DNA from 2 places in the Priestia sp. USM5 genome. Region 1 is predicted to be linked to the other one. Evidence: predicted binding sites of a transcription regulator. Region 1 holds the regulator's gene; the other holds the start of a gene.
The links. Region 1 encodes LexA, which represses DNA repair genes until DNA is damaged. Its sites were predicted from a motif close to CGAACATATGTTCG; they were not measured.

Region 1 (8,092 bases):
CGTTGAAAACCCAATAATTCCATCTGAAGCAAACTTGATCATCTTTTTTAAAGGATATTTTGTTTCACCAGCAAAACGCTCATCGCGCTCATATTCTACATATGTTTGCCTGAAGCCGACCCAAGACATCATTCCTCTTACGAAACGATTGCGTTCAGTCATTTTTTTGAATACGTCCGCAACTTTTCGGTCGATAATACGAAAATCTCCCGTGTCTTTTGGGATTTCAATATCGGACATATAATTTAAAAAGCGATAAAAATACTTAGCCGTTGTCAATTTAAAAAAGGTCTCTCCGCTTCGCTTCTTGCGCTTTGCGTATACAATTTCATAGCCTTGCTGCCATTTAGCAATTAATTCAGGAATCATTTCAGGCGGATCCTGTAAGTCAGCATCAATAATTACGATAGCATCACCTTGAGCATAGTCAATACCTGCTGTGACGGCAGTTTGGTGCCCGAAATTACGGGCAAAATCAATAATTTTTACGTTAGAATCCATAGCTGCTACGTCCTTTAAGATTTCAATTGTTCGGTCTGTACTGCCGTCATTGACGAAAATGAATTCATAGTTAATGTGATTTTCATGCATGACGGAAAGCAAGCGATTATAGCATTCATTAGCTACTTCTTCTTCAAAATACATAGGTACCACGATTGAAATTAGTTCTTTCATGCTTTACCTCCTATCGAGTGATTGTTTGTGTGCTTAAACGTCCATATTTTATTAAGAAAAAAATTAAAAAACATTCCTATACAAGTAGACAACAGTTGTCCAATTATCGGATTAGCAGGTGTATAGTGTACAAGAAGGAATAAGCAAGATGTATTAATTGCTAAAGTAATAAGGTTTACGATGAAAAATTGAGCTAACATCCATTTATGTACAGTTGCTTGAAACACCCACGATTTGTTCCAATAGTAGCTGTTTATGACGCCAATGAAATAGGATAGTACGTTAGCCAATATATAATTCATATCAAAATGAATCAGTGCTAAGTAACTGATAATAGTGAGCAGGGTATTCATTATACCTACAAATCCGAATTTCAGGAATTTTATCACGGTTGCATAATCCCTTCCATTTAATTTATCTCTTCACATTTTGCCTGGGTCTTATTTTTAGTAAACCGTACTAGTAAATAAGATAGAATCACTGAAATACCAAACCCTTCGAGCAGCATAAAGCTTGGGAAAATAAAGAATCGATAGCGAGTTTGAATTTCAATAAGCAAGTGAATAAGAACGTATCCTATGATTAGTAACAAAAACAGTGTATACGGATATTTATCCTGCTTCTTCAGGAATAAACATATAAGTCCAATAATGGAAATAATAGTAGTTGAAACGTAAATGATTCTTTCATAACTTTGAGCAGCACTAATTAATTTCTCTTTATTAAAAGGTACATCTTCTTGAGGAGTTAATGAAATACTCCAAAATGTAGATGCATCCGTTCCTCCCCACATATTCAGGAATTTAATGTGAAAGAGATCTAAAAGTTGCTCTTTATCTGCTACTCGCTCTTTAATTACTTCTTTTTCTGCTTCAGCTCGTTTTTCTCCAATTGGCATACCCATAAAACGACTAGCATCCTCTGAAGAATAAGAACCGCTTGTTTCATAATTAAAGCCAATAACGAATTTCCATAAAGGATCTCTGTTACTTAAAGGATATTTAGAAATACCGCTCGCTACAAAAGAGTAGTTGATCAGCGCATTTGCAATAAAAAAAGTAGCCAGTACGCCTACGAGGTTTTTTCCTATTTTCTTTCGACGAGTTTTTAACTCAGCAGCATCCTTCGCTTTAATGTAAGGTTGAAGAATTTGCAAGATGAAATAAATGAAAACAGCAACGATAATAATGGGTCCCAGAGGGCGCATTAAATTTCCTAACGACAATAGAAGACCAATATAAAGCCAGCTAAACTTGTTATGAGCAAATCTTTTTATAATAAGGTAAAAAGCTGCATAAAATAAAAAAGTAGCTAAATGCTGATTGGTTAACACTGAGCTGTAGAGAATGTTCGGAATGTAGAACGCATATAGGAAAGCTGCCATTCTCCCAGCAAGTTCGTTAAATACTTTAGCGCCAATTAGATAAATAAAAATAACGGTTCCAGTAGAATAAAAAATATTTAACAATTTTAATGTAAAAATGCTATCTCCAAAACAGCGAATAACAATAGATTCATAGAATGAAAAGCCTAGCTGATATACCCATGTAGTGAAATAAACGCTTTGGTTAAATTCATAATTTCCTTTTGCGATATTACGTGCGGCATCTAACATGACAAGAAAGTCAGATTTTACAGGTGTTTGAACAGAAAGCATCCATGCTAATCGAACACCTAAGGTCAAAACAATCAGTGAAATAAAAAAAACAGTTTTGTTCATGTATCTACTTGCAATAGCTATTAGAAAAATGACAAGGAAAGTGATACATATTCCTTCAATAATAAATGAATTACTTAAAGCCAAGCCTTTTAAGTCCAATGAATTTGTCATCGCACTATAACTGCCCCATAGAGACCATGTAAGAATCATGACACATAAAAGAATCAGGCTTTTGGATAAAAATGAGTTAAGCATATTACCTCCTGCAAATTATTTCAAAGATAAGGTACAAAATTCCTACCCTATGATACCATATTTTATTATTTTGTATATATTTTTCTTATAGAGTATAATGTTAGATTGTTCTGAAATTACAACAGCGGCACAACGTGTAATAAAAGGTTCAGTGGAGTAGGCAGTGATTTAGTAATAGATAAAAGAGGTTGGGAAAAAAGGATTTTAGTCGAAGCGAAAAACGAACCATTAATCATCATGTTTGTTTGATTAGTGGTTCGTTTTTTATGGTGCACGTAGGTTTCATTTGTTTAGTTCTTTCCAGCAGTTGATTGGAGGGCAAGACGAAGACTCCTGCGGGAAAAGCGGAAGGGGTGAGACCCCGCAGGAGCGCAAGCGACGAGGAGGCTCACCGGCCGCCCGCGGAAAGCGAAGTCTTGCACGGAAATCAACTGCGATGTCACAAGCAATCCCTGCTAGCTTATTTATTTCATTTGTTTCCCTTTAGACTTGCTTGGTTTAGTTATGTCTCAATCTCTTCTTTTTTATAATGTATTTTCTGATGCGAACAGCTTTTATGTTTTAAATCGATCTTTTAATAAATTCCATAGGGAACTCACTCCGAGACTAATGCTGATCAGAATTCCTGATAAAGCTACTATTAAAGCGATATATTCAAAGATAGAAAACTGCTTCATACTATCCCAATTGATGTTTCCCTTTAGCTTGCTAATAACTAAATTCATTCCGTAAATACCGGAAAGAACGGTATAAATCGTTAAAATTAATAATAAGTAATTGTGACGCTTGGCCGCGATTTTCTCTTGATTTTGATACAAAGTACCAAGGGTTTCTTTGACTTCTTGATAAAGAGAATTGATGTGGAAGATTTTTTTAAAGAGCTCAGAAAACTCTTGACCTTCCGTGCGAGAGCTAATTTCTAAAAATAAATATTTACCTGAAAATACAGTAATAGAGCGAATTAGTCGCTCGATGCCCTCTGAATTTTTATGAAACGTGAGCTGAGAATACTCATAGGATAGTTTTAGCAACACGATTTTATAGAAAAAATGCAAAAATAAATTATAGTAATGTTGGCCAAATAGATGATTCATCAAAAGCTGATCCGTTTTAGAGTCTGTCGATTTAGAAATACACGAAAACACATGGTCTGTTATAACGTAATAGGTTTCAGGAGCCCATCTGGAATACACGTGTTTGGTATTATACGTTTTAATATACTCATGGTTGTGTGCAGAGATAAACGGTTTCCCGTCAGGCGTATAGCTATTTAGCTGCCCAGTACGAAATAAAGTTGTGGAGTTAATCTCTTGCTCTTGATTTACCGTTACATAACTTAATACAAACATCCGTTCATCGATAAAATAAGGAAGACTCCCGACGTGCTGTTCACGCGTCGCTTCTTTTTTGATGTGTTCGTTCAAAAATGGCGCGAGCTGTGAAAAAATATAATCCTGTACTTTGCTATAGCGATGATGTTCATAGGTAATGGTGGATCCATGCTCTTCAGCAAGCTTCGGTTCTAATACACGAAAATGATTCATGAATTCTAAAATGTCATCATAGGTGTAATGATTATGACTCATCTCAGTGCGAATGGTCATGACCCCAATTTCAAAAGGACATAAAAAAACATCCACAGACAGCACGTTGCTAGACACGGTGGTGGAGGAAGTTTGTAGCGTAACGGTATGGTCTATTTTTTTTGAAAATCGAAGCAAGCCTTCTTTTTCGCACGAATCAGGAAATAGAATACATTCAATGTAAGGAAGAAAATATTGATCCAAGCTATCATGAGATACGTAATACTGTTCTCCGTAGTATTCTTTTTCTACATGTTTGTTTTGAATGGAAAAAAACTCAAACATATTTGCTTCTAGTGCATGAACAAGCTGCTCTTTATTTTTTCGATCAAAGGAAAAAGGAAAAAGAAACATGTTCATTGCTTTGGTAGGCATAATAGTTTGAAATGGTTCTGTTTTCCTTGGTGTATTGGTCATAAACTACATCCTTCTTATAGTCGGTTGTATTTTTTTTGAGAGTCGAAAAAATGCAGACAGAAAGTAAAAGGTAAAACAGGCTTTATAAAAACCGCTCTACCTGCCTGTAATGATTCGACGTATCATTTATAATATGCCAATTTTTTTAGAAAACAAACGTAAAAAACCAACTAACATCATGATTAGTTGGTTTTACATACAGTGTGTGATTAGTGAATCGTGCGATATACACCAGTGACTTTTCCTAAAATCGTTACGTGGCGAAGAATAATAGGCGCCATCGTTGAATTTTCAGGCTGTAAACGAACGAAATTTTCTTCTTTAAAGAAACGTTTTACCGTTGCTTCGTTGTCCTCGGTCATAGCGACCACAATATCTCCGTTATTAGCAGTTTGCTGCTGACGTACGATTACCATATCGCCATCTAGAATACCTGCTTCAATCATACTTTCTCCCATAATTTCAAGCATAAATACATGATCATCTGGAGAAACGAATTTATCTGGAAGAGGGAAATATTCTTCCACATTTTCAACGGCTGTTATAGGAAGACCCGCTGTTACTTTACCGATAACAGGAACATTAATGACATTGCTTTTAGGGATGTTTACTTCGTCTAGTTGAAGAACTTCGATTGCTCTTGGTTTTGTTGGATCTCTGCGAATTAACCCTTTACTTTCTAAACGAGCTAAATGCCCGTGTACAGTGGAGCTAGAGGCTAATCCCACCGCTTCCCCAATCTCACGAACAGAAGGCGGATAACCTTTTAATTTTACTTCGTGCTTAATAAAATCTAGTATGTCTTGTTGACGTTTTGATAGCTTCATATTTTTCACCTCGATTTTAGCTATTCTTTAGGTGAATTATACCACGTGATGTGTCAATATACAAACATAAGTTCGAAGAATTCCATTGACAGAAACAAATGTTCTCAATAAAATAAGAACATATATTCTGATAGGGGGATCATAATATGCACCAATTCTTACATTCTATGAAACATTACGCTATTTTTTTTGCAGTTATCGCTGCACTTACATATGTATTGACGCTGGTTTTAGGAGCGGATAAAGTAGATTTAGACAAATATTCAACGGTTACTATTACAAAAGGAGATACGCTTTGGGACTTGTCCAACAAGTATCATAATCACCATCATTTGACCACCAATGAATTTGTCAAATGGGTTGAAGACGTCAATGATCTAAACTCAGACACTGCCCAGTCTTTATCTCCTGGAGATAAATTATATATTCCTGTTTTAAAAAAAGAGTTACATAATCAAGTGGCAATTGAACAGTAGTGTGTAACGGCCGTTCCTGAATATTGTTAGAAGCCGAAAAGGTCGTGATAAAAGTGGACGCCATTATTTATTGCCGTGTAAGTACGGATAAAAAAACCCAAGAAACATCTTTACAGCGCCAGCAAGAAGAATTAAAAAAGCTTGCTGATCTTCACCATCTAAACGTAAAAAAAGTCGTAATGGAAAAAGCAAGCGGATATGACGTAGACAGAGAGGGTATATTGGATGTTCTTCATACAATGAAAGAAGAAAAAATATCTGTGCTGCTCATTCAAGACGAAACGCGATTAGGCAGAGGAAATGCCCGAATTGCGCTTCTTCATGCTTTTCATAAAGAAAATGCTACGATCTATACGATTAGTCATCAAGGTCAGCTTCAGCTTTCAGAATCTGATTCGATGGTGTTAGATATTATTAGCTTAGTGGAAGAGCATCAGCGGAAATTACATAACGCTAAAATTAAAAGAGGAATGAAAAGAGCCGTAGAAAACGGTTATCGTCCGCAGCAAAATTTAAAAAATCAAGGAGTTAACTCAGGAAGAGAAAAAAAAGAAGCGCCGATTGAAGAAATTGTCCGCCTTCGTCATAACGGCTTAACCTTTGCTGAAATTTCAGTTACGCTAAAAGGTTTTGGTTATAATATTTCAAAAGCAACGGTACATCGTCGCTATCAAGAGTATCAAGAGAGTGCTCAATCTCTTGATAAAACGAAAGAGATTTAGTAAGATGACTACATGTTGCCGGAACGGTTCGGTAATTTTAATTATTGATTATAAGGAGATAGGTTTTATATGCTATCAAAAGATAAACTTGCTCGTATTAATGCTCTTTCAAAAAAGGCAAAGGCTGAAGGTCTGACAGAATCTGAAGCGAAAGAACAGCAAGAGCTACGTCAGGAATATTTAAAAGTTTTCCGACAATCTATGACAAACCACCTTCATACGATTAAAGTTGTGGACGAGGAAGGTAAAGATGTTACGCCTAAGAAGTTAAAAGAGAGCAAAAAGAAGCGTCTTCACTAAGACGTTCTAGTAAAACTAGAGGGAGAGTTCCCTCTAGTTTTTTGTATATTTTTAATAAGGCACACAAAAACTGTAAAAGTGGAAATTTTTTTGGTTCAAGTATTGTACAAATAAGCAAATCATTAGTATGATAACATATGTACATAGTTTTGAAAGGAATGAAGAGTATGACACAACGTATTGAAGATCTTTCGATTGCAACAATTCGTACTTTATCAATCGATGCGATTGAGAAAGCAAATTCAGGTCACCCAGGTATGCCAATGGGAGCTGCTCCAATGGCATATACATTGTGGACAAAATTTATGAACATCAATCCAAAGAATCCAAACTGGTTCAACCGTGACCGCTTTGTATTATCAGCAGGACACGGATCGGCACTATTATACAGCTTGCTTCATTTAGCTGGATATGACTTATCAATTGAAGACCTTAAAAACTTCCGTCAATGGGGAAGCAAAACACCAGGTCATCCAGAGTTCGGTCATACAGCAGGTGTTGATGCAACAACTGGTCCACTAGGACAAGGTATTGCAATGGCTGTTGGTAAAGCAATGGCAGAACGTCATTTAGCTGAAACATACAACAAAGAAGGTTTAGAAATTGTAGACCACTTTACGTATGGTATTTGTGGTGACGGAGACTTAATGGAAGGTGTATCTGCTGAAGCAGCTTCATTAGCGGCACACTTAAAATTAGGACGCTTAGTTGTTTTATACGATTCAAATGATATTTCTTTAGACGGAGATTTAGATCGCTCGTTCTCTGAGAACGTAGAAGATCGTTTCAAGGCTTACGGATGGCAAGTAATTCGCGTTGAAGACGGCAATGACTTGACAGCGATTGCAAACGCAATTGAAGAAGCAAAAGGCGATTTAACACGCCCAACGCTAATTGAAGTAAAAACAACAATCGGATTTGGTTCTCCAAACCACGCGGGTACTTCTGGCGTGCACGGTTCTCCATTAGGTTCCGATGAAACAAAATTAACAAAAGAAGCTTATGCATGGACATTTGAAGAAGATTTCTATGTGCCAGAAGAAGTGTATGCTCACTTCAAAGCTACAATTGCTGAAGATGGCCAAAAGAAAGAAAACGAATGGAACGATGTATTTGCACAGTATAAAGAAAAATATCCTGAACTAGGTCGTCAATTTGAACTAGCAGTAGAAGGAAA
Region 2 (8,092 bases), 2.0 Mb from region 1:
AGCTAAAAATGGTGCCTCATTAGTTATACACGGTACGAATCAGACTTTATTAAATGAATTAGCTTTACAGGTTGAGGACTTAGGTAGAGAATGTATTGTAAAAGCTGGGGACGTAGCAGATCCAAATGTTGCAACCGAGGTTGTAAGAGCTGCTGTAGAGCGTTTTGGAAAAATTGATATTTTAATAAATAATGCGGGTATCAATATGCGCAGCTCAACATTAGAAATGACTTTGGATGATTGGAAAAAGGTATTAGATGTTAATTTGAATGGAACTTTATATTTCTGTAAAGCCGTCTTACCTTATATGATAGAGCGAAACTATGGGAAAATTGTCAATGTAAGTTCTACAACAGCCAAAACAGCGCATAGAAATGCAGCGCCATCTTACGGAGCTTCAAAAGCTGCAGTTAACTACCTTACGATGCATTTAGCTTTAGAAATGGCGCATCATAATATTTTTGTAAATGCTGTATGTCCAGGTCCTGTAGAAACGGACATGAGCAATCAATGGACAGATGAATACAGGAAAGAAGTAACAAAGCGAATTCCGTTAAATAAGTTAGGAACTCCTCAAAATGTTGGGGAAAGTGTTTTGTTTTTAGCTTCAAGTATGTCTGATTTTATAACGGGTGAATCTATTAATGTGAATGGCGGAACGTACATGAATTAGGGAATGAAAAGCCTAGAGAGTTGACTATCTAGGCTTTTCAATTGTTTCTCTAAAGAATAGAATATAAACAGGTGATTAAAATGGAATTTTTAACAATCCTATTACCTATTTTCGGCATATTTACACTAGGTTTTATTGGGCAAAAGAAAATAGGGTTCGATACAAAAACGATATCCACCATGGCGCTTTATTTAATGTCTCCGATATTAGTTTTTAGAACGTTTTATACGACAAAATTTCAGGTGGATTATTTATATCTTGCTTTTTATACGTTTGCCCTTTGTTTTACTTTAATTATAGTTGTATATATTGTGGCGTTTATTCAGAAGTATTCCACTCGAGAGACATGCGGAATGATATTAGCCTCTTCTTTTATGAACAATGGGAATTACGGTACTCCTGTGGTTTTACTAATCTTTGGAGTTTCAGGGCTTGACTGTGCAATCATTTTAATGGTTATTCAACAGCTGGCAATGTGTACAATTGGAGTCTACTACGCCGCAAAAGGAAGTGCAGAAGGAAATGGTATACGTTCAGCTATTCGTGCTGTTCAACGCATGCCTGCTATATATAGCGCCTTTTTGGGAGCTTTTTTTCAATTTTCCAATATTCATTTAGGGAAATCAGTCCTCGAAGCGGTAGATTTAGTTGCGAATGCAGCAATTCCTACGGTTATGATTGTACTCGGAATGCAGCTGGCAAAAATATCAGTTAAAAATTTAGCCAAAAGCAAAGTTTCTTTATCGCTTATAATTAAACTGATCATTTCTCCTGCCGTTGCTTATTTACTTACTTTGTTTCTTCCAGTTGATGACATGGTTAAACAGATTATGATTATTACGGCCGCTATGCCAACAGCAGCAAACACAACCATGTATGCGCTGCAATTTGATACTGAGCCAGAATTTGTTTCAAGTGCTACGCTTATTAGTACATCGTTGAGTTTAGCTACTTTACCCCTAATTTTTACAATTGTATTGTGAAAATCTTTTATGACTACGTAATTTTTATGTTATATGACCTTTTTTGACTACTTTTTACGATTTTATGACTTTTTTTGAATGAATTTGATTGTTTTTGATGATTTTTCGAATAATCTGATATATAATGAAAGCGTAAACAGTAAAACATGTCGGTTGGTTAAGAAAAACATCCACAAAAACTGGATTCGTTATTACATAAAATCAGACCTCTGTTTTTTTATAAAAATAAATAGAACTTGAGAAAAGGAGAATGAGAATGGACATATTGGATGCAAAAGTAGTGAATACAAAGTACGGTTTAGAAACATATCTGGATGTACCAGAAAGCGTAGAAATAAAAGAAATTCATATGCCGAGTTCAGAGAACCAATCTCATAAAATTAAATTTGGAATCAAGTATTTTCTTTTAAGAGAAGGAAAGTATTACGATAGCCAAAAAGGTTATTTTTGGCTTTGTATGAATCACGATTTTAGCAGCCTTATGCTGAGTGAAACGGAAACAGAAAGTTTGTTTGCAGTTAAAAGTGAAGAAGAAAGAGAAGCAACAAAAACGCTGTTAGCAGAATGGTTTATCCAAACAAATGCGTACAAAGAAGTCATCAACGAATGTATCCATCAGATTAAAACGGAGAATATTCGTACAGAGGAAGACATCGAAGACCGCGTGGACGCTATACAATTTTTAGAAAAACTAAAGGTATTAACTGCAAAAGAGATTGAAAACGCTTCTATAGAAAATCTATATGCCCTGCAGCAAATTGGCTAGGCGATAGTTCACGCAAGTTGAGATGCAGATTGATGTACAACAATAAGGAGGAATAGTGAGATGAAATTTTTTATTGATACAGCAAACCTTGAGGATATTAAGAAAGCATATAAAGTTGGTGTTCTAGCAGGTGTAACAACCAATCCATCTTTAGTAGCAAAAGAAGGCGTAAGATTTGAAGACCGCATCGAAGAAATTCTTCAAATGGTACCGGAGGTTGAATCCGTTTCCGCTGAGGTAACGCCTGACGCACTTTCTGCTGAAGACATGATCGCTCAAGCTGAGGAACTGATTAAAATTAACGACGGAGATAAAAATATTACGATTAAGCTGCCTATGACATTGGCTGGCTTGGAAGCGACGCGCTACCTTGCAAAAAAAGGCATAAAAACAAATGTAACCCTAATCTTTACAGTAAACCAAGCGCTTTTAGCAGCTCGTGCTGGAGCGACGTATGTTTCTCCATTTTTAGGACGTCTTGACGATATTTCAGAAGACGGAGTACAGCTAGTATCTAAAATTGCGGAGTTATTCCGCGTTCAAAACATCGACTCTCAAATTATCGCCGCATCTGTAAGACACCCGGATCATGTAACGCGCGTAGCACTTGCAGGGGCTCATATTGCCACAATTCCATACGCTGTTATTGAGCAATTAGCAAAACACCCGTTAACTGACCAAGGAATGGAAAAATTTGCAGCAGATTGGGAAAAAGCAGTTAAAGCTTAACCAAAAGTCATATCAATAAAAAAAGCTTGGGGTAAGCATAGCTTATTCCAAGCTTTTTATCGTTTAACTAGCTAGTTTCTTTTTGCGTAAACGCTCTAAGCGTCGCTGCACGCTATTTCTCGAACGCCCGAGCAGCTGCCCAATTTCTCGCTGATTGCGCTTTTCCTGATAAAACATACGCCACAATTTAGCATCTTCTTCTGCTGTCCACTTTTTATGCTCGTATTTAGGGCGCTTTACATAATCTAGTTTTCTTTGTTCATTCACCCACGCTGGTTCTGGAATAAGCGTATTTTTAGGTATTTTAAAAAAGTTAAGGCACGATTTATTTTGTTCAGCCCACTTCCAAAAAGATTGAATGTCAATTCCCATGAATGTTCTTGTCTTGGCGATGATCATTTTATACGGTAGATCCTCTTTATGAATCCACTTGTAAATTGTATGAACATCTACTTCAAGGCAGGCTGCTAGCTCACACGCTGTGATATGTCCTACGTGCGATTTAGCTCCATACACCTCTAAACGACTTAACCTCGATTCTAGTGCCTGCACACTTCGCTGCAATTTCGCTGATATGCGCGAAAGGGGTTTTATTCCGTAATACCTTAGCAAATATTCGTCTTCTTGTACGGTCCATCTTCGCATCGCAGTTTTTCGAGTTAAACCCAAGACTTTTATGCGCGTAGCAATAGACGAAGGACTTCTGCCTAAGGAGTCTGCCATTTCTCGGTTATTCATGGTATCGATGTTCTGCTGTAAAAAAGCATCTTGTTTCGGCGTCCATTTTTTACGTAAAGCGGTATCTGAAGCACGAAGATCTAATCGAGTAAGCCGTTTGTTAACTGATTCTTTGCTTCTATGTAAATGCTCACCCATTTTTTGAAGCGTCATCACGCCGTAATGTTCGATGAGAAATCTATCTTCTTCTTGTGTCCATCGTTTTTGATTTTTACTCACTGTTGTCTCACTCCAATTCACACGGAAAGCTCAAGATGAAAAAGCATCTAGTAATCTATTTTACGGATGAGCAATATCTATTCAGACTGATACTCACTGCGTTTTAGCCTATATATATTTTATCATATTTCTAGAGAAAAACCAAACGTGTGTTCTGTTTTTGTTTTAGTAAGCATTAAAGGAAGGAGAAGATTATCTCCTTCCTTTAATAGAAGTCAATTGTGATAAAATTGACTAGAATCGCAAGAATTTTTACATAACTGACAGCTCAGCATCATTACGTTGAGAAAGGGGAATGAGCATGAATTTTAATTTAAAAGAAGCGACCGAAATACTTGAGCGTACGCCTAAGACGCTAGAAAAACTTTTGTCGGGTCTATCTGCAGGGTGGCTGCAATGTAATGAAGGAGAAGGAACTTGGAGTACCTCGGAAATAATAGAACATTTAATAGAAGCAGAAAAAAACAATTGGATACCAAGGCTAAAATTCATCCTTCAAGAAGGAAAAGGAGGAGCTTTCCCTCCATTTGATCGCTATGCTCATTTACACAAGGAATCTACTAGTTCTATTGAAGAAAAGCTTCTTGAATTCAACATGATAAGAATGCAGAATTTACAACAACTAAAGCTGTTAATTAAGCCTGAAAAGCATCTTGAAGTGAGAGGAGAACACCCGGAGTTTGGGGAAGTAAAAGTCAGAGAGTTGCTCTCGACTTGGGTTGCTCACGATTTAACGCATATTGCCCAAATTGTTCGAGTAATGGCAGAACGATACAGAGAAGATGTAGGACCTTGGGAAGAATACTTAGGAATACTAAAGAAATAGCAATGACAAACAGTAGCCAGCCTTTATCATTCAAGCTTGAATTAGGAAATGTACACGATTACAATAAAATGAGAATAATGAAGATTCAGGAAGGATTGCAGAGGGAACTATAAGAACATATCCCCTGTGTATAACATGTAGGGTCCGTTAAGCAATTTACGAATAAAAAGAGGATTGGACTGATTAAAAATGAAAGTGAATTTTGAGAAATTTGGCGAACTAAACAATCAAGCTGTACATGCTTATACCTTATTAAATGATGAAGGGCTTAAAATTACCTGCCTTGACTATGGATGTGTGATATCAAATATTGAAATGCCGGATTCTGAAGGGAAGATTGAAAGTGTTGTCTTGGGATTTGATTCAATAGAAGAATACCAAAAGTATTCTCCTTATTTCGGAGCTGTGGTCGGACGCGTAGCGGGGCGTATAGGTGGAGCAGCCTTTGAGCTTAATAATAAAACCTATCGTCTAGAGAAAAATGAAGGAAACAACCATTTGCATGGCGGTTCAGAAGGGTTTAGCCACAAAATATGGCATGCAAAAACAATCGAGGCAAGTGATCACGTAGGTGTTGAATTTACATATGTAAGTAAAGATGGAGAAGAAGGGTACCCTGGCAATCTTGAAGTGAAAGTTACGTATACGTTGACTAATAAAAATGAGTTTCATATCTCTTACGAAGGAACAACAGATCAAGACACTCTTATCAATTTAACAAACCATACGTATTTCAATTTAAGCGGAAATCTAAAGGAAACGGTCTTAGATCATGTTTTAAAGCTGAAAAGTAACGAATTCTTAGAGCTGAATGATGATCTTTTACCTACTGGAGAAACGATAAGTGTCACAGATACCCCATTTGATTTTAGAGAAGGACATAGCCTCAAGGAAGGAGTGGAATCTACACATCCGCAAAATGTATTAGTTGGTAAAGGATACGATCATCCATTTCTTTTAGAAGCAGAAACTGAAAACCAGATGTCATTATTTGATCCAGCAAGCGGTCGCAAAATAGAAGTCAAAACGGATCAGCCTTCAGTTGTTCTCTATACGGGAAATCATCTAGACGAAGAATTTGAAATTAGAGGGGTTCACTCAGAGAAATACCTCGGTGTTTGCTTGGAAACACAAGGTTTACCAGACGCTATTCATCATAAGCATTTTCCTTCTTGTGTATTAAAGCCTGGTGAGAAATATGAAGCATCTACTCACTATACATTTATAACTGATCGCAGCCTGTAACAAAACGGAATGATAAAAAGGATTACAAACGAGCCTCTGCCGATTGTAATCCTTTTTTATTCTTACTTTTTCTTTTGGCTTTTTGCACGATTAGCGTCAAGCTCAGCCGCATATTCTTCTTGAGACTTTCCTTGCTTTTGACTCTCAGACTGAATCTTTTTAAATTTGTTATCGTTTAAATTTGGCATATTAGCACCTCCTTGCAGACAGGGTTATTTTGTACAAACATTAAGGATTTATATGCTAAAAAGTTTTAATGAACTTGATTAGAAATTTCGCTTAATGCTGCACCGGCTTCATCAACATATACGTTCACGGTCGCAAGGTCACCGATTGCACAGATTCCAACCATATTATTATTCTCCACTACAATAATGCGGCGAATTTGATGATCGGCCATCATACGTGCACATTCATGAATATCCGTATCTGGAGAACAAGTAATCACATCTTTAGTCATACAATCATGGCAATGCACAGTGTTGCAATCTTTTCCATCCGCCACGCAGTTTAACACGATATCACGGTCTGTGATCATTCCCATTACTCGATTTTCTTGACACACTGGCACAGACCCACAATTAATATCACGCATTAATTTTGCTGCAGCTGTTACTGGGTCGTGCGGTGCACAAGCTTTCACATCTTGAGTCATAACTTCACGTACTGTGGTCATTTTTAATTCCTCCCTTTAAACATTCACCTCCGTATTTTCTCCATGCACATGCAGAATATGAGAATCAATAATTTCCTGAAAGCAAAAAATCTTGTAATAAAAGGCGAATAAAAGAACTAACGCAGTGTAATAAACACATAAAAAAGAACCTATTACACAAACTAAAAAGAATATGATTTAGCTTACACTTTCGTAACGGCAGGAGTTGGGTACATAATGAAAGGAAAGTTAACGCTGTTGGCAGTACTTGTATTGCCTTGGCTGTCTATAGTAAAAGTTGATAAATTTGTCTTTAAAAGATACCTACCTGTTTTGACATTTAGTTCATTAGTTATTGCTTTTATCAGTGAGTTATCTAAAAGCTTTACATGGTGGAAAGTAAGGAAACCTCTTTTCCCTAAACTTTCAAGCGACGTTTCTTTTATATTTGGACCGTTTTTTATAGCTAATTTTTGGGTATTCAAGCTGACCTATGGGAATTTCAAAAAATATTTGTTAATTAACGTCCTATTTGACTATCTATTTGCTTACCCTTTGACCAGTCTGGCAGAAAAACTAAAGGTATACAAAATGGTCAACATGACGCGTTTCCAACTTTTTGTGATCTCGATTGCGACTGCTCTTATTAATTATTTGTATCAGCATTTTATAGAAGATGTATTAAGGCAGAGAAGGCAATAGGTGATAGTTCGTTAACGAGCTCATCGGCATTTAAGTGTCGCTTACTGCCAATTGTAAATGGTATTGAAGACCTTCAAGTGTACTACATAAATACTTAGCAAAGATACTAAAAATCCAATAAATAGTGGAATAACAAAAAGAGAAGCGTGACGGAGAAGGTAAATCTCTTTCACGTTTCTCTGCTTTATTACGTACATAACCTTTATTTGTACACCGTCATGGGCAAGTATGTTAAAGATTGACCGGTAGCTGAAGCTGTTAAATGCGATTCCAATTCAAAATCTTCAAACGGTTCGATGTGAGAAAATGTCTCTAAAAATGCTTCTAATATAAATTTCATTTCAAGCCGGGCAAGAGGGGCGCCCAAACAAAAATGAGGTCCGTTTCCGAACGTTAAGTGCTTTTTATTAGTTGGACGATGAATGTCTACAGAAAAAGGGTTTTCAAACATATTTTCATCCATATTACACGCACTCATCCACGCAATAACGACATCTCCTTTTTTTAGTTTAACGCCTAATAGCTCGTTATCTTGTTTAACCGTGCGATCTCGTCT

Region 2: ACWATA_RS15120 (sigma-70 RNA polymerase sigma factor region 4 domain-containing protein) is a predicted target of LexA. The motif match lies at 4,251-4,264, and genes of this name have one in related genera.

What each region holds. Positions count from the first base shown of each region.
Region 1 is NZ_JBSGKN010000001.1:809,295-817,386, forward strand. It holds gene ACWATA_RS04140 (glycosyltransferase family 2 protein) at 1-675, opposite strand, end outside; gene ACWATA_RS04145 (GtrA family protein) at 672-1,064, opposite strand; gene ACWATA_RS04150 (ArnT family glycosyltransferase) at 1,085-2,590, opposite strand; gene ACWATA_RS04155 (hypothetical protein) at 2,877-3,077, shown strand; gene ACWATA_RS04160 (magnesium transporter CorA family protein) at 3,145-4,590, opposite strand; gene lexA (transcriptional repressor LexA) at 4,800-5,417, opposite strand; gene yneA (cell division suppressor protein YneA) at 5,564-5,893, shown strand; gene ACWATA_RS04175 (YneB family resolvase-like protein) at 5,947-6,615, shown strand; gene ACWATA_RS04180 (DUF896 domain-containing protein) at 6,685-6,915, shown strand; gene tkt (transketolase) at 7,083-8,092, shown strand, end outside.
Region 2 is NZ_JBSGKN010000001.1:2,810,940-2,819,031, reverse strand. It holds gene ACWATA_RS15140 (SDR family NAD(P)-dependent oxidoreductase) at 1-673, shown strand, start outside; gene ACWATA_RS15135 (AEC family transporter) at 754-1,656, shown strand; gene ACWATA_RS15130 (hypothetical protein) at 1,913-2,422, shown strand; gene fsa (fructose-6-phosphate aldolase) at 2,483-3,151, shown strand; gene ACWATA_RS15120 (sigma-70 RNA polymerase sigma factor region 4 domain-containing protein) at 3,215-4,108, opposite strand; gene ACWATA_RS15115 (DinB family protein) at 4,410-4,934, shown strand; gene ACWATA_RS15110 (aldose epimerase family protein) at 5,124-6,179, shown strand; gene ACWATA_RS15105 (hypothetical protein) at 6,242-6,367, opposite strand; gene ACWATA_RS15100 (CBS domain-containing protein) at 6,433-6,855, opposite strand; gene ACWATA_RS15095 (hypothetical protein) at 7,072-7,536, shown strand; gene ACWATA_RS15090 (cytochrome P450) at 7,739-8,092, opposite strand, start outside.